DNA from 3 places in the Providencia rustigianii genome. Region 1 is predicted to be linked to each of the others. Evidence: predicted binding sites of a transcription regulator. Region 1 holds the regulator's gene; each other region holds the start of a gene.
What was found. The regulator PhoB, encoded in region 1, activates phosphate uptake and scavenging genes when phosphate is short. The targets are predictions, from matches to a motif close to CTGTCATAAAACTGNCNNAT.
Positions count from the first base shown of each region.

Region 2: a site for PhoB is predicted at 2,941-2,960, ahead of EL244_RS12985 (esterase-like activity of phytase family protein). Genes of this name have one in related genera too.
Region 3: a site for PhoB is predicted at 2,678-2,697, ahead of phoA (alkaline phosphatase). Genes of this name have one in related genera too.

Region 1 is NZ_LR134396.1:797,946-805,640, reverse strand. It holds gene brnQ (branched-chain amino acid transport system II carrier protein) at 1-768, opposite strand, end outside; gene phoR (phosphate regulon sensor histidine kinase PhoR) at 1,261-2,574, opposite strand; gene phoB (phosphate regulon transcriptional regulator PhoB) at 2,598-3,287, opposite strand; gene sbcD (exonuclease subunit SbcD) at 3,590-4,804, shown strand; gene EL244_RS03575 (AAA family ATPase) at 4,807-7,695, shown strand, end outside.
Region 2 is NZ_LR134396.1:2,812,935-2,820,629, reverse strand. It holds gene ybbP (putative ABC transporter permease subunit YbbP) at 1-1,853, shown strand, start outside; gene EL244_RS12995 (hypothetical protein) at 1,896-2,189, opposite strand; gene EL244_RS12990 (hypothetical protein) at 2,192-2,785, opposite strand; gene EL244_RS12985 (esterase-like activity of phytase family protein) at 3,016-4,386, shown strand; gene EL244_RS12980 (MFS transporter) at 4,489-5,742, opposite strand; gene purK (5-(carboxyamino)imidazole ribonucleotide synthase) at 5,861-6,943, opposite strand; gene purE (5-(carboxyamino)imidazole ribonucleotide mutase) at 6,943-7,458, opposite strand; gene lpxH (UDP-2,3-diacylglucosamine diphosphatase) at 7,612-7,695, opposite strand, start outside.
Region 3 is NZ_LR134396.1:670,860-678,554, reverse strand. It holds gene rsmC (16S rRNA (guanine(1207)-N(2))-methyltransferase RsmC) at 1-146, shown strand, start outside; tRNA gene EL244_RS03055 (tRNA-Leu) at 312-397, shown strand; tRNA gene EL244_RS03050 (tRNA-Leu) at 603-688, shown strand; gene EL244_RS03045 (DUF1435 family protein) at 739-993, opposite strand; gene phoA (alkaline phosphatase) at 1,162-2,601, opposite strand; gene EL244_RS03035 (DUF3156 family protein) at 2,742-3,356, opposite strand; gene EL244_RS03030 (APC family permease) at 3,331-4,824, opposite strand; gene EL244_RS03025 (helix-turn-helix transcriptional regulator) at 5,221-5,889, shown strand; gene EL244_RS03020 (aldehyde dehydrogenase family protein) at 5,955-7,448, opposite strand; gene EL244_RS03015 (cupin domain-containing protein) at 7,478-7,695, opposite strand, start outside.

The sequences.
Region 1 (7,695 bases):
CGAGCCGCTATTTTCACCTAATTTAAACAGAGAAAGATAAACTAAGGTCAGTAATACACCAGCAATCAAACCAGCCCACATTGTATAGCGAGTCAGTAATGATGAGTTTTCAATTCCTCGGGAACGGGCGGCGTTAACAATGACGATACCAAATACCATGGCTCCCAAGGTATCCATTGTCAGATAACCATTAATAAAGCCATTGGAGAATGCCATTTCTTGGTATGCCTGAGTCGCCATAATCGGCTCACCGGCAGGCCACATGACAGCAGCAATACCTAACACCGCCAGCGCTAAAATTTTAACAGGTGCAAGAATATGCCCAACACTATCCAATAATTTTCCTGGATACAGAGAAATCCCGACCACTAAAACGAAATAAATCGCACTGTAAATAAATAACGAAATTTCTGATTCGCCACCCAGCAATGGTGCAATACCGACTTTATAGGAAACAGTTGCCGTCCTAGGTGTCGCAAATAGTGGACCAACAGATAAATACGCAACGATAGCTAATAAAAGCCCAGCCACTTTACCAACCGGCGTGCTGAGGGCTTCAATACCACCGCCAACTTTAGCGAGAGCAACAACAGTAAGAACGGGAAGACCGACTCCAGTAACAAGGAAACCCAGTGCCGCAGTCCACACTTGATCCCCTGCTTGTAAGCCGACCATTGGTGGGAAAATGATATTTCCAGCACCAACAAACAATGCAAAGGTCATAAGACCTAAAGCAATAATATCTCTGGATGATAAACGATGAGCCATAATATGTTAATTTTTAGTAATTTACGGAGACAAAATAGGATATTTCAAGAATAACCTATTGAAACATATATGACGAAATAGAGTTCTGATTAACATGGCATTAACAATATAAAATGCATGTCTTAGTTAGCTTTGCAATACTAAACATCAAAAAACAGTAAAAATCGCCAATAACTGGCGACAAGTAAAACTTTTATAGGGGAAAAAGGCAATAGCAAACCTTAAAACAAGAACAAACAACCAAACTAAATTTAAGAACCAGTGATTACTATCAGTAAAATTGCAATATCCACTATATATTCAGCTTAAAAATTAAGCAATAAAACATTATTTAGTCACTTAAGATGAAAACTAGCAGGATAAGATGAAGAAAATTGCAGGATTAAAACAAAAATATAGTGTAACCGTTAATTTTTACGCCAATTTTAGACGAGCAACAAGATAAAAAACCTTGGTAATTATATGATTTAATTACCAAGATTTGTTTTTATCTTAGTTTTTCTCTATCAACTTTTTATCAGTAACAATAAATACATTCGGTAGGGTAAATGCGAATTCACTTCCTTTGCCTAATTGGCTCGTCACCGATAATTGACTGCTATGGTGCTGAACGGCATGTTTGACAATTGCAAGGCCTAACCCTGTACCACCTCCGCCTTGACGAGAGCGAGCCTTATCGACGCGATAGAATCGTTCAGTTAGTCGAGGTAAATGCTCTGCAGGGATCCCTGAACCATTATCACTCACGCTAAACCGTGCACCACTGCTGTTTCTCTGCCAAGTCACCTTAATTTTAGTGCCTTCTGGAGTGTGATTCACTGCGTTATACACAAGGTTTGCTACGGCGCTGCGTAGCTGTTCTTCATTACCATACACCCGTAGTTTTTCATCAATATTAAATTCAAACTCGTGGCGCCCTTGGCTTAAGCTAATCGCTTCCTGCTCAATCATTTTGAGGATCACCGGCATATTAATCTCTTCATCGAGATTGATATGTGGTGCAACTTCAATACGCGATAGTTGCAACAGCTGCTTCACCAAGTTATCCATTCGATGGGTTTGCTCTTGCATCACCGTGAGCGCTTTTTTATTGATTGGTGAAATTCCGTCTTGATCATCCATGACTTCAAGATACCCTTGGATAACGGTCAGTGGCGTACGTAACTCATGGCTGACGTTAGCAAAGAAATCTCTACGCGCTTTTTCCAGTCGGCGCTTTTCAGTCACATCCCTAGCAACCATTAATAACTGTCCACTGGTGTAAGGTAAAATACGAAACTCAACAATTTCCCCACTGTTCAATTCGATGGTCAACGCTTGTTCATACTGTTTGACAGTAAAGTAACGACTGAAGTCAGGATAACGCAGTAAATTGAAGATATGTTGTCCATTATCCTCAGGCCAACGAAAACCCAGAAGTTGCTGAGCATGCCGATTACACCAGAAAATACTTCCCTCCGTCGTCATCATCACGACAGCATCGGGAAGTGATTCAGCCCCACTTCGAAAGCGTTTAATCAATTGCCCAAGTTCACGGCGACGCTTACGGTTACGCTGCTGCATCTGATAAATACCGTAGAATATAGGCTCCCATCCGCCTTTCCCTTCTGGTGGAAGCATACTTCTATCAAGCCATAGCCAGTCAGATAATTTTAAGAGGTTATAACCGTGCCATAATAAAGCAGCCAGCAATGAAATCACCAGCAGCCATGAAAGATGACCGATAAAAATAGACAATATTAATGCGGGTAAAATAAATAAAAACAGCCCCCAAACCAGCTGTTTTATTGATAAGCGTTCAAGCACCCATGTTTCTCCCTAATGGTTTCTCAATAACGAACAGAGAAGCGATAGCCTGTACCACGTACCGTCTGTATCATTTTATCATGCCCTTCCTGCTCAAGTGCCTTTCTTAAACGACGAATATGCACATCCACCGTTCTATCCTCAACATAAACATTTGCGCCCCATACATTATTAAGTAGCTGTTCACGGCTATAAACTCGTTCAGGATGCGTCATAAAGAAATGGAGTAATTTATATTCAGTGGGTCCCATATCAATGGGTATTTCATTACTTGTGACTCGGTGAGAAGTGGGGTCTAACACTAACCCGTTCATTTCAATAATATCTTCCGTTGCCATTGGCGAAATGCGACGCAAGATAGCTTTCACCCGAGCAATTAATTCTTTTGGTGAGAAAGGTTTAATAAGGTAGTCATCGGCTCCCACCTCAAGCCCTTTTACGCGGTCTTCTTCTTCGCCACGCGCAGTGAGCATCATGACAGGAACATCACGCGTCGCACTATCGCGTTTCATGTGTTTGATAACTTGAATCCCAGAACCTCCAGGGATCATCCAATCTAGAAGGACTAAATCAGGTAAAGGATCGACTAACTGTGCGATTGCAGAATCATAATCATCGGCTTCTGTCGGTTGGAAACCGTTCTGTTCTAATACAAAACAAACCATTTCTCGGATGGGCGCCTCATCTTCAACAACTAGAATGCGTCTTGCCATGATTGTTCCTGTAAATAAGAAGAGATTTTTAATGTGAACGCATTATGCGTCAGTTTTGTGACAGAAATATGAATGCCTCAATGCAAAACTCAGATCCATCGCTAGATTAACAACTAAATGTCATTTAAGTGCAACATAAACCCCCTCTACAGTGACACATTCCTGCCTTCGTTGCGAAGCGCTTCGCAACTATTTTATCGGACTTTGCCATCATATTATCCCTATAGGGTATACTGTTCTCCAATAAACACATTGCATCTTAGTATAGTAAAAAGTGTAATAATCATAGGAAATGACAGCTCATGCGCATCATCCACACTTCGGACTGGCACCTCGGACAATACTTTTTCACCAAAAGTCGAGCGGCAGAACACCAACACTTTTTGAATTGGTTGATTGAGCAAATAACATTACACCACGTCGATGCACTGATTGTTGCAGGGGATATATTCGATACTGGCGCGCCACCAAGTTACGCCCGTGAGCTATATAATAAATTTATCGTTGATTTACAGCAGACAGGTTGCCAACTCGTGATATTGAGCGGTAACCATGATTCAGTTTCCGTGCTAAATGAGTCGAGTGAATTATTACGCTACCTTAATACCCATGTCATTACTTCAGGTGGCGAACCCCATATCATTACGTTGAAAGACCAACATGGCCAGCCCACAGGGCTAGTTTGCGCCATCCCTTTTTTACGTCCTCGGGATATTCAAACCAGCGTTGCCGGACAAACCAGCGAAGAAAAACAGCTTTCATTACAAACTGCAATTCATGATTATTACCAGCATTGCTACCAACGTGCTGTTGAGCTGCGTAAATCCCTCGGATTAGATATCCCAATTATTGCCACAGGGCACTTAACCGTCGTGGGAGCTGCTCTTACTGATTCTGTTCGCGATATTTATATCGGTACGCTGGATGCTTTTCCTTCAGGCGCATTTCCTCCCGCTGACTATATTGCACTAGGGCATATTCATCGCTCCCAAGTGATTGGAGGGCAACCGCATATTCGTTATAGCGGCTCACCAATTGCATTAAGTTTTGATGAAGCACAACAGCAAAAAAGTGTCTGTTTAGTTGAATTTGATGGTCACCATTTTGTCGATGTCACTCTACTGCCTATCCCGGTTTTACAACCGCTTCAAAGCTTAAAGGGCTCATTAAAAGAGCTTGAGCAACAACTTGACGCACTAAAAGAACAAGTTAGTGACCAACCAGTATGGTTAGATATTGAAGTCGCACCTCAAGACTATTTGGGGGATATTCAGCAGCGCATAGAAGAAATCACCCAACCACTTTCTGTGGAAGTCGTTCGCCTGCGCCGAGCTCGAAAGCTCCTTCAAGAGCAAAGTAATACAAAATCAAATGAAGCACTAAGCGAGCTGACTGCCGAAGAAGTTTTTTCTCGCCGCTTAGCACAAGAGTCTTTAGAAGACAAAGAATTAGAGCAACGTTTGCTACAACTATTCAAACAGTCCTATGCCATACTGCGTTCTGGACAGGGAGAATAAAAATGAAAATATTAAGTTTACGTTTAAAAAATATTAACTCCCTGAAAGGTGAATGGAAAATTGATTTCACCGAAGAGCCATTTGCGAGTCATGGTTTGTTTGCCATTACTGGCGCAACCGGCGCAGGGAAAACATCCCTCTTAGATGCTATTTGTCTTGCCCTATATCACCAAACTCCACGTTTAGGTCAAATATCCATTGGGCAAAACGAATTAATGACTCGCCATACTGGTGACTGTTTAGCTGAGGTCGAATTTGAAGTTAAAGGTATTGCTTATCGCGCCTTTTGGAGTCAAAGACGAGCAGGCAATAAAGCAGATGGTAAACTGCAACCACCAAAAGCCGAATTGGCGACCGTTGTTGATGGTAAAATTCTTGCAGAAAAAATTAGCGAAGTCCGTGAAAAAATAGCCCAAATAACCGGATTGGACTTTGGTCGATTCACGAAATCAATCTTACTATCCCAAGGGGATTTTGCCGCCTTTTTGAATGCGTCAGAAAAAGAACGCGCCGACCTGCTTGAAGAAATTACAGGAACTGAAATTTATAGCCAGATTTCGGTTTATATTTATAACCAACACAAACAAGCCAAAACCGATCTCGACCTACTACGCGCACAAGCCAGTAGCATAAATTTGCTAACCGAATCGGAGCACCAAGATATTGTTGAAAAACAGCAACAATTAGCCGATCAAGAGCGCGTAATCAGTCAAAATAAAAACCGTCATCAGCAAGCGCTAACGTGGTATCAGCAGCATCAGCAGCTTTCGCTGAATTTACAACGTCTGCAATCTGAACTTCAACAGGCTCAGCTGCAATACCAAGCGGCAGAACCAAGTTTACAGAAATTAGCCGCAAGCACTCCAGCAGAATCACTGCGCCCACTATGGCAAGAAGTCCAAAATCTTCAACATTCACTTGAAGAACAGACACAAAAACAGCAACAACTGGCTCATGCTTTAGAAACAGAGCAAAAGCGGCATGAACCGCTGCTAATTCAACTCACACAAGCTCAGCAGAACCATACTCAACATATTGAGTGGGTAAAAAAAATGACTTCTGTGATCGATAATGAAGTTCGCCCATTAGATAACCAACTCACTCAACTTAGTCTGCAAAAAAATGAACTCACTGAGCAGCTCCATAAATTGCAGTCTGACTATCAACAAAAACAGCTGTTAGTCGACAATACCACGAACCAAATTGCACAATTCAGTCGTGAATTATCCTCAACAAATAACTTTCTACTGGAGCATCAGCAAGACGCACAAATAAGCTCTCATCTAGGAAGCTGGCAACAACAAGGAAAATTCATTTATGAACTGGAGGAGCTTCTACAGAAAAATATTAAAAAACAGTTGGTTATCACAAAAGAACAGAGCGTTATACAACTTGACCAGCAACAAAAATCATCTGTTTTTTTGAAAACTCAACAAGCGCTTGAGCAACAAACACATCTTTTTGCTCAGCTCGAAAAACATTTCCAAGAAAACCAAGCTAAGCTAGATATTGCCGCAACCAACCTTGCCATTTCTCAGCTACAAACTCGCTTACAACATGCTCGCTTACTTCCGATGCTGATCACCCAGCATACCGATAAAAAACAGCAATTACAGAAACTACAACATCAACAAAATCAATTAATTGAAACCATTACTCAGCTAGAAAAACAAAGTACAACCGTCCAAGAACGTGTTATTCAGTTACAACCACAATTACAAATTTTAGAGCAGAAATTACAGCTTGAGCAAAAAATTGTTAGCTTAGAGCAGGAACGCCAACAATTATTAGCAGGCACCCCTTGCCCATTATGCGGCTCGTTGGAGCATCCCGCCGTACATGAATATCAAGGGATAACCGTCAATCAAACTCAGCAGCAATTAAAAGCACTGGCTAACCAAATTGAGTCTGAAAAAAAGCATGTTATTGAGCTACAAGCATCTCTACAAGCCGAAAAACAGCGCCAGCAAGAGAATATCCAGCAAAGCTCGCAATTAACTGAACAATTAAGTGCACTCGACTTACAATGGCAACAAATCTGTGAGCAAGCACTTACACCTGAATTAGCCAAAGAATTACTCGCTGTTGAGCAGCTACAAACAGAATTACAAAACCAGCTAACAAGCCAGCAAGCTATGCTCAATGAATTTGCCCAATTAGAGCGCCAATACCAAAATGCCAAAAACCAATTGCATGAGCAGCAAACTCAAGCCAAGCAACAGCAAGCTGAGTTAGCCTTACTGGATGAACGTTTAAAACATCAACGACAACAACTAACTGAAAACCAAGTAGAGCACCAAACCCTGCAACAGCGTTATGAACAGCAAGTTCAACAATTAGAAGCATCCCTCGCGCCCTTCAAGTTAGCACGACCAACCCAAGAGCAGTTCGAGCCTTGGTTTATGGATATTGAAGAGCGTTCGAAACGCTACGAATCACAAAAAATGATAGCTCAGCAACTCACTCAAAAAATTGACGTCAATACTGCGGCTCTCACCGTTGAAACCGTCCACAAAAGTCAGTTGGAGCAACAAATCACTTTAGATTTACAGCAATTACAACAGCTAAGCCAACAATTGGAACAGCAGCAGGCTCGACGCCGTACTTTATTGGAAGGACAGACAGTGAATGCGTTTGTCACCCAAATGCAGGAAAAACAAACTCAGCTCTCCCTTGCTATAGAGGGGCTAACGCAACAAATCAGCCATGTTGAGAAGAGCATGGCAGCCTTACAAGGTAGCTTGAAAGAACTTAACGAACTCGTTAAACAGTTAACCCATCGATATGAGCAAGTACAAAATCAATTCTCTGAATCACTGGCCAGTAGCCCATTCGATACTCAGGAACAATTCCTTAGGGCTTTGCTCCCAGCAGAAGAAAAAATGCAGCTG
Region 2 (7,695 bases), 1.8 Mb from region 1:
ATCGGGATATGTTCGCTGGAGATCGACAGATAATCGATGCTTTTAAGCAGCAATACGATTCACAGTTAAGAAGCGACCAACGATGGTATACCTTAGATGATGACAGTGGTGCAGTCGGTAAGACGTTTAAGCGTGCACAACAATTTTTATTACTTTCTGTATTACTAACCTTGCTACTGGCGATCGCTGCGGTGGTGGTATCGATGAACCATTATTGTCGTAGCCGCCATCAACTTATTGCAGTGATGAAAACCTTGGGAGCAGGGCGGAGCGCGCTACGTAAATGGATCATTGGTCAATGGCTGGTGATCTTAGTCGCTGCGGCATTATTGGGATCATTACTAGGACTCGCATTTGAAGGGATCTTGATGCAGATATTGAGTGCGATGCTACCTAAAGCATTACCCAGTGCGAGTTTATGGCCGTGGGTTTGGTCAGTGGCAACGTTGTTTATTATCGCCATTATCGTCGGGATCCGACCTTACTATCAGATGATGGGAACGCAACCATCTCGGGTATTACGTGAAGATGCTCAGTCACCGATTTGGCCGCTGTATTACTATCTCCCGATAGTTACGTTAATTGTGGTGGGGGGATTATTCCTGTTTGCTGGAGTAAATCCGCTGCTGTGGTCAATTTTGCTAGGGATTGTCGTTGTGGCAGTTTTGCTCGCCCTGATTGGCTGGATAGGCTTATGGCTATTACGCAAAATACGTTTTCGCCAGCTCAGCTTACGTTTATCGGTGAGCCGCTTACTACGTCAGCCTTTGCAAACAATCACTCAAATGAGCGCTTTTTCACTTTCATTTATGCTATTGGCGTTGTTGATTTTGGTTCGTGGGGATTTATTGGATCGCTGGCAGCAGCAGTTACCTGCGGATAGTCCCAACTATTTTCTGATCAATATGACTGAGTCGCAGCTAGCACCAGTAACTCAGTTATTGAAGCAGTATCAGGTGACGCCGACAGAATTTAATCCAGTCATTTTAGCGCGTTTATCGGAGATCAATGATCAATCCGCAATAGAATGGGCCGACGCACGGGATCCTAATAATAATACGGTAAGACGCGAACTGAGCTTAACGTGGCAATCGGTGCTTCCTCCAGCCAATGAATTGGAGCAAGGAAGCTGGCCACCAAAAGCGGGGGAGGTTTCCATTGAGCAAACCGTGGTGAAAGAGTTAGGGTTAAAAATTGGCGATAAGCTGACATTTAATGCAGGATCGCAAATATTTACAGCAAAGGTGAGCAGCATTCGTAAGGTCGATTGGGAGAGTTTACGACCTAATTTTTACTTTATCTTTGCTGAAAAAACGTTATCTCCAATGCCTGCAACATGGTTGAGTAGCTTCCATTATGAAGGAGATGGTCAACTGTTAACCCAATTGAGCCATCAATATCCAACGATTAATGTTTTGGATACAGGTGCGATAATTACCCAAATTCAACAGATTTTACAGCAGGTTAGTCAAGCTTTAGAGGTCATGGTAGTGTTGGTGATTTTCTGTGGTTTGTTACTGTTACTGGCGCAAATTCAGGTGGGTATGAGTCAACGTGAGCGTGAATTAGTTGTTTACCGAACGTTGGGGGCGAGCAAAAAATTGATGCGCCGCACACTATGGAGTGAGTTTGCACTTCTCGGTTTGATGGCCGGATTAGCCGCAGCATTTGGCGCTGAGGTCGCCTTGTGGTTATTACAAACTCAAGTGTTTGATTTCCCATGGCAACCGGAATGGCGTATTTGGGTATTATTGCCGTTATGTGCTGCGCTATTACTTTCTATTTGCGGTAGTTGGTTGGGGCTAAGGTTACTTGGCACCGGAAACCAACATCGTAGATTGCCAAATAGTTAAAAATATGATGGACCTTGATAGCTATTATGATGGCTATCAAGGTCAAAAATGAAAATCGGAAGCTTGGGCTTCACTGTATAAATTTTTCAAATTGATGTATCCGGCATCAAACTCAGAAACAGCAAAGTAAAAAATACGCCCATCAGACTGAGCTATCTGTATTTTATAGACGCCGACCTCTTGAGTAAAATCAAACTCATAACCCACATTAACTTTCATTTCTTTATAATTTAAATTGACTTCATCACTATCTGAAATATATTTCCAGTTAATTATTTTAGTTCTTGTTTCATTAATAAGCTGTTCAACAAAATGAGTGATTGCAGCAGGTAACATAATTATTCCTCAATTTTTCTATAGGTATATTTGGATTCAATAAGTTGCTTTGCATATAATAACGACTCTAAAATATCCTGAAACTGCAAGTTACCCAGAGGTGATTTCGATGTTATGTTTCTTGTGGAATTAATCTTTTTTTCTAATTCATTGAGATTTTCAATTTCATTATCAAAGGTTTTTTTATCTATAAGTGTCATGAAATTATTGGCAATATTTAAATGTAATTTAAATGCGATAGTGAAATTTGTTACTAATAGTGCGTAATTTTTACTCGATAGATTATCTAATGATTGATTGTAATAGAAAATACACTCATGAGATAGGCTTAATCCTGTCGAGCCTTTAAATTTATTCAATGAAAAAAGTGATTTTTCTTTTATGCTCTTAGATATGTTGATGTTATGAATGATTTCCATAATGGTAATAAGTAAGGCAATAATGGTAGCAATGGATGCATAATATGAAAATAGTATGAAATTATCATTACTCCTAATTATCATATCTATATTAATAATTGATATCCATATTAATAAAAAGCTTGCTATCATATAAATTAATCGTAATTTATTTTCTAAAGCTAATTTCAGAAACATTTATTTCACTCAATTTTTATGGGGTGGAAATTTTATCATGATATTTCTCCATGCTTATATTTGGGACTATTTTTCGGAGTGAATTTATCATTAAATTAAAAAATTAATTGCAATCATCAATTTATTTCATCTTCATTAAACGAACAGTCTTCAATCTTTCATAAAATTGTCATTTGCCATGGTTATTATTCAGCTATCAATTATTGATAGCCTTAAATAGGAATATAACAATGGCTTGCCTCAATACTACACACTTTAAACTTAGCTCATTCTCTTTAGTGATTGGTTTACTTTCATTTAGCTCCAGCGGATTTGCTCAACAAGCTGTGTCTGCGACATTAGCTGGGCATTCAATATTATCCGTTGATGCAACAGTCTCTACACCTTCAGATGCGCCTACGGATATGCAGCATAGTGGTAAATATACAATCGGAAGTCGTGTTGATTCGCTAGGTAAAATCGAAGGAAAATCAGACGGTCGTCCAACGGGTAAATATGTGCCAATTAAAGGTCAACCACGACAGGGGCATTCAGGTATTAAACGGATGACTGATGGAACCTATTGGGTACTTACCGATAATGGTTTCGGCAATAAAATGAACTCTCCAGACTCGATGCTCTATTTGACCCAGTATGATATTGATTTTAAAAGTGGTAATACGACGCCATTGAAAACAGTTTTCTTCCATGACCCAGACAAAATTATCCCCTTCCATATTATTAATGAAAGTAGCCAGCAACGTTATCTAACGGGGAGTGATTTTGACCCTGAAAGTTTTCAATTTGCCGATGGGGCTTTATGGGTTGGTGATGAATTTGGACCTTACCTGATAAAAATGGATTTAAACGGCAAGGTACTTGCGCTATTTGAAACCCAAGTGAATGGCAAAAAGGTGGTGTCACCAGACCATTACACACTCACTACACCGGGTAAACCCGCGGATAAAGTGAATTTCCAAGTTAATCGCTCGAAAGGTTTTGAAGGCATGGCATCATCGCCAGATGGTTCAAAACTTTATCCAATGCTTGAGGGCGCTTTGTGGCTAGAAGATAAGCAAGATTATGAGAATGTAAACGGCAAAAAAGCGGCGCGTATTCTTGAGTTTGATGTGAAGAAACAGGATTGGACAGGGCGTAGTTGGCTATATGTATTTGAAGATAACCAGAATGCCATTGGTGATTTTAACCTGATTGATGATTCCCATGGTTTGATTATCGAACGTGATAATGGAGAAGGTACGGTGGATAAAGCCTGTGTTGAAGGGGCGACAAACAAAGAGAACTGCTTCAGCAATTTGGCGAAGTTTAAACGTGTTTATCGGATTGCATTCTCTGATAATAACGAGGGTGGTGCCGTGGATAAACAAGCCTATGTTGATCTGATGAATATCCAAGATCCTGGCAATTTAGCGAAAAAACCGTTGAATAATGGCGTGTTTACCTTTCCGTTTTTTACAATTGAAAACGTGGATGTGGTGGATAGCGAGCACATTATTGTTGGCAATGATAATAACTATCCATTCTCCTCCAGCCGCGACCCGAACAAAGCGGATGATAATGAATTTATTTTACTGAAAGTACCTGAATTACTGAAGCCGTAAATCGATAAAGTAATAGAAGTACGATGATAGCTGGATCCTTGTTTTTCCCTTGGTTTGATAATTTGCTCGGGTATTTTCCCGAGCCTTTTTATTGGTGTTGGATTAGCGTTTTTTAACAGCGAGAATAGGCGGTTTCATCATCAAGGTAAAAAATAAGATGACCACAACCGGTGCGGCGATAGTCAAAAGTGCGGGAGTAAAACTTCCTGTAAGATCTTTGATTGCTCCAGCAATAAATGGCGCTAAACATGCAATGGTAGAAATCAGATTTACCACAGAGAATAGTTCTAAATAAGGGCCACGACCAAAATAGTTAGACAATAAAACACTGGATGCTAAGAAGGTCATTCCATAGCCGACCCCCACACAAATCACGAACATAATTAGCCAGAACCAAGAAGTTGAAATACTTAACGCAACAACCCCGAGAACCATAATAATCAGGCTACCAATCAGTAATCGCTTCGGTTCGAGCCATTCCCCTGCGGCACCGCCCAAGAAGCGAGAAAAAGCATTTACAAAGGCCATAGTGCTGAGTAAAGAAACCGCGACAGTCATGCCAAAACCACGTTCTTCAATATGCGCGACTGCAAAGCTGTTTACGGTAATGCCGCACCATAGAAATGAGGTATAGGTTGCCGAAATTAAATAGAATTGCCATGTTCTGAGCGCGCCTCTAACAGTCCAAACTTCAGCAGTACGGTAAATGGGTTTGTTGGGATCACTAACGTACTTTTGGGTCACGCTCTTAGCGTGGGACTGCTCTTTTTTACCTTCACGTAGTGCCAGAATAGTGATTAGCGTAACAATGCTCAGGTAAACCGCACAGAGTACCCAGTGCATACGCCAAGAGCCGAGCTGGTTAGAGGCGTAGAAATAGATCCAAGGACCTGCAACCCCGCCTAATCCTCCTATGGTGAAGTAAACCCCAAAGGCGATAGACTGTTTCTCAAATAAACGTGAAATGACATAGGTGCCCGGTACGGTAGCCAGTAAGGTAAAGCCGACTCCAATTAATGCAGTACCTAGGAAATAGGTGCTAATCGTTTGTGTCGCATATAGGTTATAAAACCCTGAAACAAAGACCAGCATTCCCAGTAATAAGGTTAAACGAACACCTATTTTACGAATTAATACGGAGGGGAGAAAACTTGCTAGACCACAAGTTAATCCGAGTAAGGTAAAGCCGAAACCTGCTTCAGTCCAATTCCATTTTAGTTCATTGATCATACCCGGTAACACCACACCTAAAGAGGTAAAAGTGGTTGCCGTTGCAAGAAAATAGACCATTCCCAGAAGAATAAGAATTGACCATTGATACAATGGGCTAAAGGATGGGGATTGTGTTTCTGGCATGTTGACTCCAGTAAATCCCTGCATTTTCAATGATAAAATTGGGGAGTAAATTGCAGGGTAAAAATAGCACAATGCCCGAAAAATGACTTTCGGGCACGAATGGCGCTATTTTCCCTATTTATTGGCGAGAGTACCAGTCTAATTTTGTTTTTGCCCACTCAATGCCACTTTTATACTCATTTGGCAGCATTGGGATCAGGTTATCAAGGCTATCTTTCAATTTTAGGCAATCAGTATGGGTAAGATTTAAGTGACCCACTTTACGGACAGGGCGGACTTCTTTGTCATACCAATGGAGATGCACTAACGGTAAATTGAGCCAGTCATTATTAACCTCGGTACCAATCAAATTGACCATCACTGCGGGGCTAAAGACTTCAGGAGCTGGCATTGGTAAATTCAAAATGGCGCGTAAGTGCAATTCAAATTGGCTGATTGAGGCACCGTTTTGCGTCCAGTGACCACTATTATGCACGCGAGGAGCGATTTCGTTGATCAGCAGCTTGTCACCGACTACGAAACACTCCATTGCCATCACGCCGACATAACCTAATTCATTCATCACTGCGCTTAGCATGGATTGAGCTTGTTGCTGTTGAACAGGGTTAGCATCAGGGAAAGCTACACTGGTTCGTAGAATGCCTTCTTGATGTAGGTTATGAGTGATCGGGTAGAAAACGGATTCACCGGATTGGCTTCTGGCGCCAATCACTGAGACTTCTGAGTCAAAGGGAATACCTTGTTCAACAATACATTCGCCATAAATCTCAGTGGGTAAGTCTTTTTCGTCACCGGGACGCACACGCCATTGACCGCGCCCATCGTAACCGCCAGTTCTACGTTTAACGATTAGAAAATCCCCAAGCGTAGCGAACAGTTCGGGCCATTGGTCAGGGGAGTCTAATAATGCCCATGGGGCGGTTGATAAATTTAACGAATCAAATAGGCTTTTTTGTGGAAATCTATCGGCTAACCGAGGAAAAATATCTCGGTTAATAAATGCGTTGTGACGTGCTAACTCTTTAGTTAACGGAGTTTCCGGCCAGCGTTCTATTTCTGCGGTGATCACACTTTGCTGATAGGGAACGGCTTCTGGTTCTGCATCTAAACCGACGGGGAAAACAGAAATACCGAGAGGCTCACCAGCTTGGCGGAGCATTCGACCTAATTGACCATTACCGAGGACACAAACCGGTTTCATTACGCTTCCCTCGGATCTGGATTACTTAATACGTCATTAGTTTGCGCTTCACGCCATGCCGATAGGCGATTAAACAGTTCAGCATCATGAGTTGCTAAAATTTGAGCCGCGAGTAATGCGGCGTTTGCGGAACCTGCTTTACCAATTGCTAGCGTACCCACAGGGATGCCTTTTGGCATTTGTACGATGGAATACAAGCTGTCGACACCACTTAATGCAGCACTTTGAACTGGAACGCCCAGTACAGGAACTAACGTTTTAGCCGCTAACATACCCGGTAAATGTGCCGCGCCGCCAGCGCCAGCAATGATCACTTCAATCCCATTTGATTTTGCATTTTCAGCAAACGAAAATAGTTTGTCCGGAGTGCGGTGCGCAGAAACAATTTCTACATGAAAAGGCAGTTGAAGTTCAGTCAACACATCAGCAGCATGCTGCATCGTTGTCCAATCACTTTTAGAACCCATAACAATGGCGATTTTTGCCGCAGATTGAGAAGGAACTTGGGCAGTCATTTGGTGTGATCCCTGTATTGATATAATGTCACCCGAAGGCGGGAAGATGAATTGCCCTGATCATATCATGGTACTAGGGTAAGGAAAACGTTTGCGTGTTTATAAAATAGGCAAACGAGAGGGTTTTAATCTTGATAACTCACAATTGATTCATTAAAAAGGAAAGAAAATTAATTCAATTCCTTGTTCACTGATGACAAAGGCAGAGCCTTCATGGTGCCATGCACCTAAAACGCC
Region 3 (7,695 bases), 130 kb from region 1:
CTAAGTACCTGAAAAAAGGTGGGCGCTTGCGAATTGTCGCAAATGCATTCCTACCTTACCCAGACTTACTGGACAAAGCATTTGGTGGTCATGTCGTGTTAGCTAAAACCGGTAAATTCAAAGTTTACGAAGCCATTAAACGTTAATTTACGTTAGCTGTTTATCGCATTTTAACGGTCAGCTTTATCCGCTGGCCGTTTTTTCATCAAATGAAAATTGAGCGATAAAAAATTATTGACGCCAGCAGAAATTAGCCTAAAATCCGCACCGTACTATTGATGCATGAGCAATTATGCAAAAGAGTTAGTATTGCGAGGGTGGCGGAATTGGTAGACGCGCTAGCTTCAGGTGTTAGTGTCCTATGGACGTGGGGGTTCAAGTCCCCCCTTTCGCACCACTTACTCTTCATAATTTCAATTATCTAGGCGTTGACTTCTCTTCGCTATCCGTATCACATAGTTATCTATGTTCAACGGAATAGCCGCGCTTGTCGCCTTAATCTAATTGAAATTCTTTTGAGTAAGAACGCTTATTTCATAATTTCAATTATCTAGGCGTTAACTCAGAAACAAGCATCAATAGAAAGAATTTTGACAGTATTTGCGAGGGTGGCGGAATTGGTAGACGCGCTAGCTTCAGGTGTTAGTGTCCTATGGACGTGGGGGTTCAAGTCCCCCCTTTCGCACCACTGTTAATATTCGTAGCCCACTTTAAACTTCAATGTATTCCGCTCTAAATTTAGCTTCTCAAAATAAATGCTAATAAGAAACAAGCCAAAGATAAAACCGCAGGAATAATCAACAAGCGTCGAGAGCCTCGATTAAATAACATACCTGCCGTTGCAATCATCAGTGTGACCATCAATACCCTTAAAGGGTCAACACCCATATTGCTCAACAGATAAATAATACTGAGTAAAACTACCGCAAAGACGCCCCACAAACCAGCGCCGATACGTCGCAACCCAGTTGCTTTTGATACGCTAGTTCCCATAACGCCTCCGAAATTACAAATGATAATGATTATCAATCATATCTTTGTTTCTGTAAAAATCAATCAGATTTTTATGGGGTATTTCGCTAAGAGAAAATGATGAAAGGGGAAAAACAAAAAATTCTCCGTAACATCCTGTCACGGAGAATTTTTAACTACGGGGTTGGTTTATTGCTTCAGTCCCATTGCATCGCGCATGGTAAAGAACAAATCTGTTTGGTCGGTTAGACCCATTACATTGGCAGCATGTGGACCGTATGCGGCAACACGCAATTGAGCACCAGTATGCTCTTGTGAATCTTCTTCCTCAGAGTTACCGTAATTGACCACCATCACTGAACCATCTTTGGTGATCAGTGCCTGAGTTAAACCCGATGATTTAGTCCCTTCAGGAATAATTTGGCTAGAATGGGAGTGGTCAGCCGTCACGATAACTAGCGTATCGCCATGTTTCTTCGCAAAATCTAAACCAACTTGAACCGCTTGGTCTAATGAAATTGTTTCACCAATTTGTCCGCATGGATTCGCTTTATGATCCTGCTTATCGATAGATGCGCTTTCAACTTGTAGGAAGAAACCATTCGGATTCACTTGCAACAAATCAATCGCTTTTTGTGTCATCTGAGCCAATGTTGGTGCATTCGGATCGAGTTTAGCGTTTGGTTTACACTCTAACGGCGGGTTATTCAAGTTGCCATGATACGTGGCTTTTGGGCCTTCTAATGCAATGGTCATGTTACCATCATGGAACAGACCTAATACTGGCTTATCTTGATTGGCTTCTTTGATTGCATCCAAAGATTTTGCATCACGAACGATACTGAAACCACGTTCGGTTGCCTGTTGTTCTAATGTTTTTCCTTTGTAATCACCAGCTTTAGCTTCCTGCTTAAAGCTCTTCGCACCACCGCCTAACGTAACATCAGCACGCGTTATTAACAGCTGTTCAGAGATAGAACCACGACCGCCATTTTCTAAAGCATTTGTCGCACATTTCTCACTAGTCTCTTCCGGACCGTAACATTTACGCGCTGTGACGTGAGAAAATTGTGCCGCTGGCGTCGCATCTTGAATTTCAGACGTTGTCACGTTACCCGTTGCTTTACCGCTACGTTTAGCAAGCTCAATCAGCGTGTCATGGTCCTTACTAAATACATCAACCCCTAATGCGCCATTATACGTTTTCACACCTGAAGACCATGCTGTCGCCGATGCTGCAGAATCTGTGACATAATCTGGTTTTTGGGTCTTTTTATCTAACGCATAGTGAGTATATTGGCCTGTGATTGGCAATGCATCGATACCTTTAAAGAAACCGCCAGCACCTTCCGCATAGTTACGTGCAACAGTAATTTCAGAATCACCCATCCCATCGCCAATAAATAAAATCACGTTTTTTGCTTGGCCATTATGCAGAGCGGCTTTCATAATATCCGTTTGCTCTGTGGATAAACGACGAGCTCCGCCAAACTTAGTGATATCCCCTTTCGCGGCACGACTTTCTGAAACGGCTTCATTTTTATCTACCGCATAAGCTGGAATTGCAGCACCTAAAATTAACGTACTTACAGCAACGGCTAACATAGATTTAATAAACTGACCTGTCATAACTGTTTTCCTTGCCAATCAATAAATAAAATAAAATGGATTTACTTCGAATAATGACCAGCATGCTAAAGCAGCCAGATGACAGTTGAATGACGGTTTTATGTCGATATAAAGATGATTGTCATAAATGCGAAACGCCCTTACTGGGCGTTATTTGATAAATCATTTTTATTTATTAGCTGGTGTATCAGCTGTAAAGCACTGAGTAAACGATGCCTCTGCAACTGTGTTAAGCGTAAATATCGCCGAGCCGCAGGAAGCCGGCTAACCATTTCAGATGCAGTGAAAGGCTCAATTTCACAACGCCAAACGCCATCTTGGATTTCAATAGAGCAATACGTAAAATCCAGCTCCTCAAGTGTTTGTTGGATCACAGGATACTGATTTAACTGGTTGATGAACATCTGCCCATCCACTTGTTTAGACGTATAATGCACCTGTTTTTTACGTGTGGTTCCGGCTGTTTTCACATCAATACGTGCCACTAACTTTTCATTACACTGACCAGATATTGCAAAACGGCTATGTACAATGAAAGCCATAAATAACGTTTTTACCCGTTCAGTAACTTGAACAGTTAACCCCTGAGGCAGATGAATGAGTAGCTCCCCTGGCGTCCTCCACTCACAAGGATAGGGCGTAATATCCTTTTCAATCCGATTGAGCGTTAGTCCTGCTTGATAACCCGCAGGAAGACGCTTTTGAGTTAATTTCTGCCACCATGAATATTTAGGCAAGGTTACGTAAAGGCTCAAGTTCTACCTCCTCAATACTTTCATCAGCAAAAGAATTCGATAACACTTGCTCCACAGGAACAGGTTTGAACGGATTTACTTTCTGTACCAGTACTGTCCAGCCCAACGCATAGCTCGCGGTAAGCCCTAACATGATGGCAAATGGAATATATACATCCGCTTTATTCATACCCGGCGGGGTGATGTAAACAATGGCTAAAATGATCCCCACACTAGAAATGATTTGCGGAATTGGGAAGAACGGAGAACGATAGGCTCGATGTAAGTCAGGGCGACGAATTCGCAATAAAACAACAGAAATAGTGACTAATAAATATGCCGTTCCCCAAGAGCAAACTGCCGCCAAAACCAGAGGAATGATACGTTCCAAATCCCCTTGAATAGCAAAGGCATGTAAGCATGGGATCATAACTGCGATTAAAATACCAAATACAGGGGTTTTAAAACGTGGATGTAAATACGCAAAGATCCGAGGCAATGCCCCATCCAGCGCCATCCCATACAGAATACGAGGAACCGCTGCCATCAAAGTATTGATCGTCGCTCCGCCAGCAAGCAGTAATGCGATCCCAATCCAATATTTACCGAAATCGCCCATAATTTGACCCGCAAATGCAGGGATCGCCATAGGTGTTTCTAATAAGCTCACTCCATTTTGTGGATCAATAATCACGTTTTCGACTTGATTCGTCAGCGCCGCGCCGAAAAGGAACATACAAAATGCAACACCGCATAAGCCGGTTGCCATTGCCCTAGGGATCACTTTCGCCGAATTTTTAATTTCAGGAGCCATCGGAGTGACTAATTCACACCCCACAAACATGAACATCGCCATGCCAATAAAACTTAATACCAAGGTGGGATCTGAAATATTTAGCCCTTGTCCAAACCAGCCATCAGTAGAGACATGAAATGGCATGAGTAATCCACAAATACTGAAAATAACCAATGTGCTCCACATGGCAAAAGTCAGCACTACTTCCACCTTACCAAAGGCTTCAATCCCAAATGCATTCAATAACCCGAACGCAATCACTAAACCCACCCCAACCATCCAAGAAGAGTTATTAGTTTCTAGTACGGTATTGAGGCTTTCAAAATTGACTAATGCCATAATTCCCGACAGGATGGTTTCCGCGGTTCCAGCAAAGACATGCACAATCAGGTAAGCAGACAAAGCACCAGTAATAGCCCAAAATCGCCCCATCCCACACGAAATATAGTCGTAAACAGATCCCGAAGTTGGCAGGATTGCCGCAGCTTCAGAGAAAGTCGTTAACTGAGCCTGCATCATAATAAAACTTAATAAAACCGCTAAAGCAAAAGTGTCTCCGCCAATGCCAAATCCGCTTGTCACAGTCAAAATCACGGGACTTGCCATGATCACACCGACGGAACTGGCTAGTGTCGTTGGAAAACCCACCTTCCCGTTCTCAATATGTGAGGATAATTTTGAGGATAAATTCATTTTGTTTCCCTCTCTTTGCAACAACCATAATTGTGAAATTTTTGTAAAAACAGAGTGGCTGTATTCTCACTATAGAAATAAGCATAAACATGCCGCTATCGTCCTTTTGGACGATACCTAGAGGGAGGGGAGTCTGAATTTATGACGACGAAAAGTACTGTTTTATTTTAATGAAAAAATAATAATTATTAAGATATCAATAATTAACCAATAAGACGCTCATTAATATATTAATAAACAAACAGCGAAAGATACCAAAAATTAGAAAACTGCATTTCTTATAGAAAAAACAAGTTTTAAATAGTGTAATCAAGCTCACGTTATTAATATGTTTACTTTATGTTAACACCAATACATAGCATGATGGTTTATAACCTAACTATTAATGGAGATTGAATGGAACAGCCTCTATTTAGCTACCATCAACAAGCATTAATCGACTGTTGCCTAAATACGATTGCCCATATCATTCCTATTTCCGCCGCCGTTTACTATCTCGTTAATGATTATTGGCAACCTGAAAATCATGTGTTGTATGGGATATCACCGCATATGCATCATGAATATCTAACGCATTTTTCTCATCACGATCCGTTACATCCCGATCACTTTCGTGGTGAGGATTTACGATTAGTCAAAATGGCGCCCGAAATGCGTCAGCAAAATCAAACTTTTTTCCATGACTTTATGCAGCCTAACCAACTAGCGGATATGGCAGAAATTTTTATTCGTCGTAAAAATAAAATTATTGCGGGAATCTCCGTGCTCAGAGATAAACCTTTCACACCACAAGAGGTCGTGAGACTGAATGCGATTCTACCCATTGCGGAATTGATGACATTTGATGTCCTGCCTGACTCATTAGTTTCATACACGCCTAAAGAGCAGGAAATTATTCATTTAGTACGAGAAGGCGCTAGTAATAAGCGAATTGCGTTGCTACTGGGAATATCCCTTTCTACAGTGAAAACTCATTTGAGGAATATTTTTACTAAGGCGAATGTGAGTAACCGAACCGAGTTAGTATCATCCGGCTTCATTATTCGCCAAGACAAAATTTTGTAAAAAAATCCCGGCTAAAAAGCCGGGAAAACCTGTTGCTTTACAGAAAAAACAAAACCACCAGAACACTAATAACGTATCATTACCGATTTCAATTCTGTGTAATGCTCAATGAAAGCACTACCAAACTCCCGTCCAATTCCTGATGATTTAATCCCTCCAAAAGGAACCGCAGGATCAAGGAAAGTATGCATATTCACCCAAACTGTCCCTGCTTCAATTTGAGACACCATCCGCATGGCTTTACCAAGGTCATTCGTCCATACGCTAGCCGCTAATCCAAATGGTGTGCTATTCATCATGCTAATTAATTCATCTTCATCGTCATAGCTTAAGAATGTACCCACTGGACCAAAAGTTTCTTCCTGCATTAAAATATCATTTGGGCTATTTGCACGAATGATGGTTGGAGGAACAAAATATCCCGCACCAGCAATCGGCTGACCACCATAAACAATTTCACTACCATCTTGGCGTGCTTTTTCAAACAAGCTTAGAATTTTATCGTAGTGTGCCTTATTGGCTAATGGCCCCATTTCTGTCGTTTCGTCTAATGGAGAGCCAATTTTCATTGTTGATAAACGCACTTTTAATGCATCAAGAACGTCATCCATTAGCTTCGATGGAATATAAAAACGTTCTGCCGCTGCACAGATTTGGCCTTGGTTTAAATAACCAGCCTCAATGATGCCATTAACAATCTTATCAACAGGCAAGTCTGCCAAGAATGCGGCTCCATTCTTTCCACCCAGCTCCAGAGTTACGCGAGTCAGTTTGCTTTCCATAGCCGAGCGTCCTACCGCTAATCCCGTAGGAACCGAACCAGTAAAAGTCACTTTTGAGCAGAGTGAATGATGAATTAATGCAGGACCGACTTCACGCCCACCACCATTAACAATGTTAATCACACCATCGGGAATACCCGCTTCCTTCGCTAATTCAGCAACCCGTAACATTGTTAGCGGTGTAAATTCACTGGGTTTCAGTACAATCGTACAACCGCAGGTTAATGCCGCAGCCAATTTCCAAATGGAAATCATAATCGAGAAATTCCAAGGAATAATGCCAGCAACCACACCGACGGGCTCTCGCTGAGTAAATGCTGAATATTTTTCACCATGAAATGAAGGTAGCGAAACGTTCAGAGTTTCACCACTGATCTTGGTTGCCCATCCAGCAAAATAACGTAAGAACTGGGCAGCAGAGCCCACCTCAAGAAAACGCGATAATTGAATAGTTTTTCCTGAGCTTAAGGTTTCTAACTGAGCTAACTCTTCTAAATGCTTTTCCAATAAATCGGCTAAGCGGCTCAGGCAATTACCTCGCTCCATTGGCGTGGTATTTGCCCATGAACCTTTAAATGCAGTATAAGCCGCATCCATTGCAGCATCGACTTCGGCCAATGTTCCTTCTTTGACTTTAGCTATAACCTGCTCGGTGGCTGGATTCACAACGTCGAAATAAGTATTTCCCTTGCCAGAAACAGGCAATCCATTGATAAAATGGCCATGTTGGCGTTTAAGGAATTCTGTGACTTCTGGTAATAGGGCTAACTCACTCATCGTTATCTCCACCTCGTTAATTTATCTAATTACGCATTCACGCAAGCTAAATAATGTTTCACAAAACGCTCAGCATTAATTTCCCACAGTACTTCAGTGCCTTTCTCTGCAAACCAAGTATCACCTTTATGGTATTCCACTGTAACCCCAGTTTTTATGTCAGTTAATTTCACCGAACCTTCATGCACTGTTGCCATCTCATCAAATGGGTAAACCATTTTGAACTTACCTTTGGTGCACGCAAAAA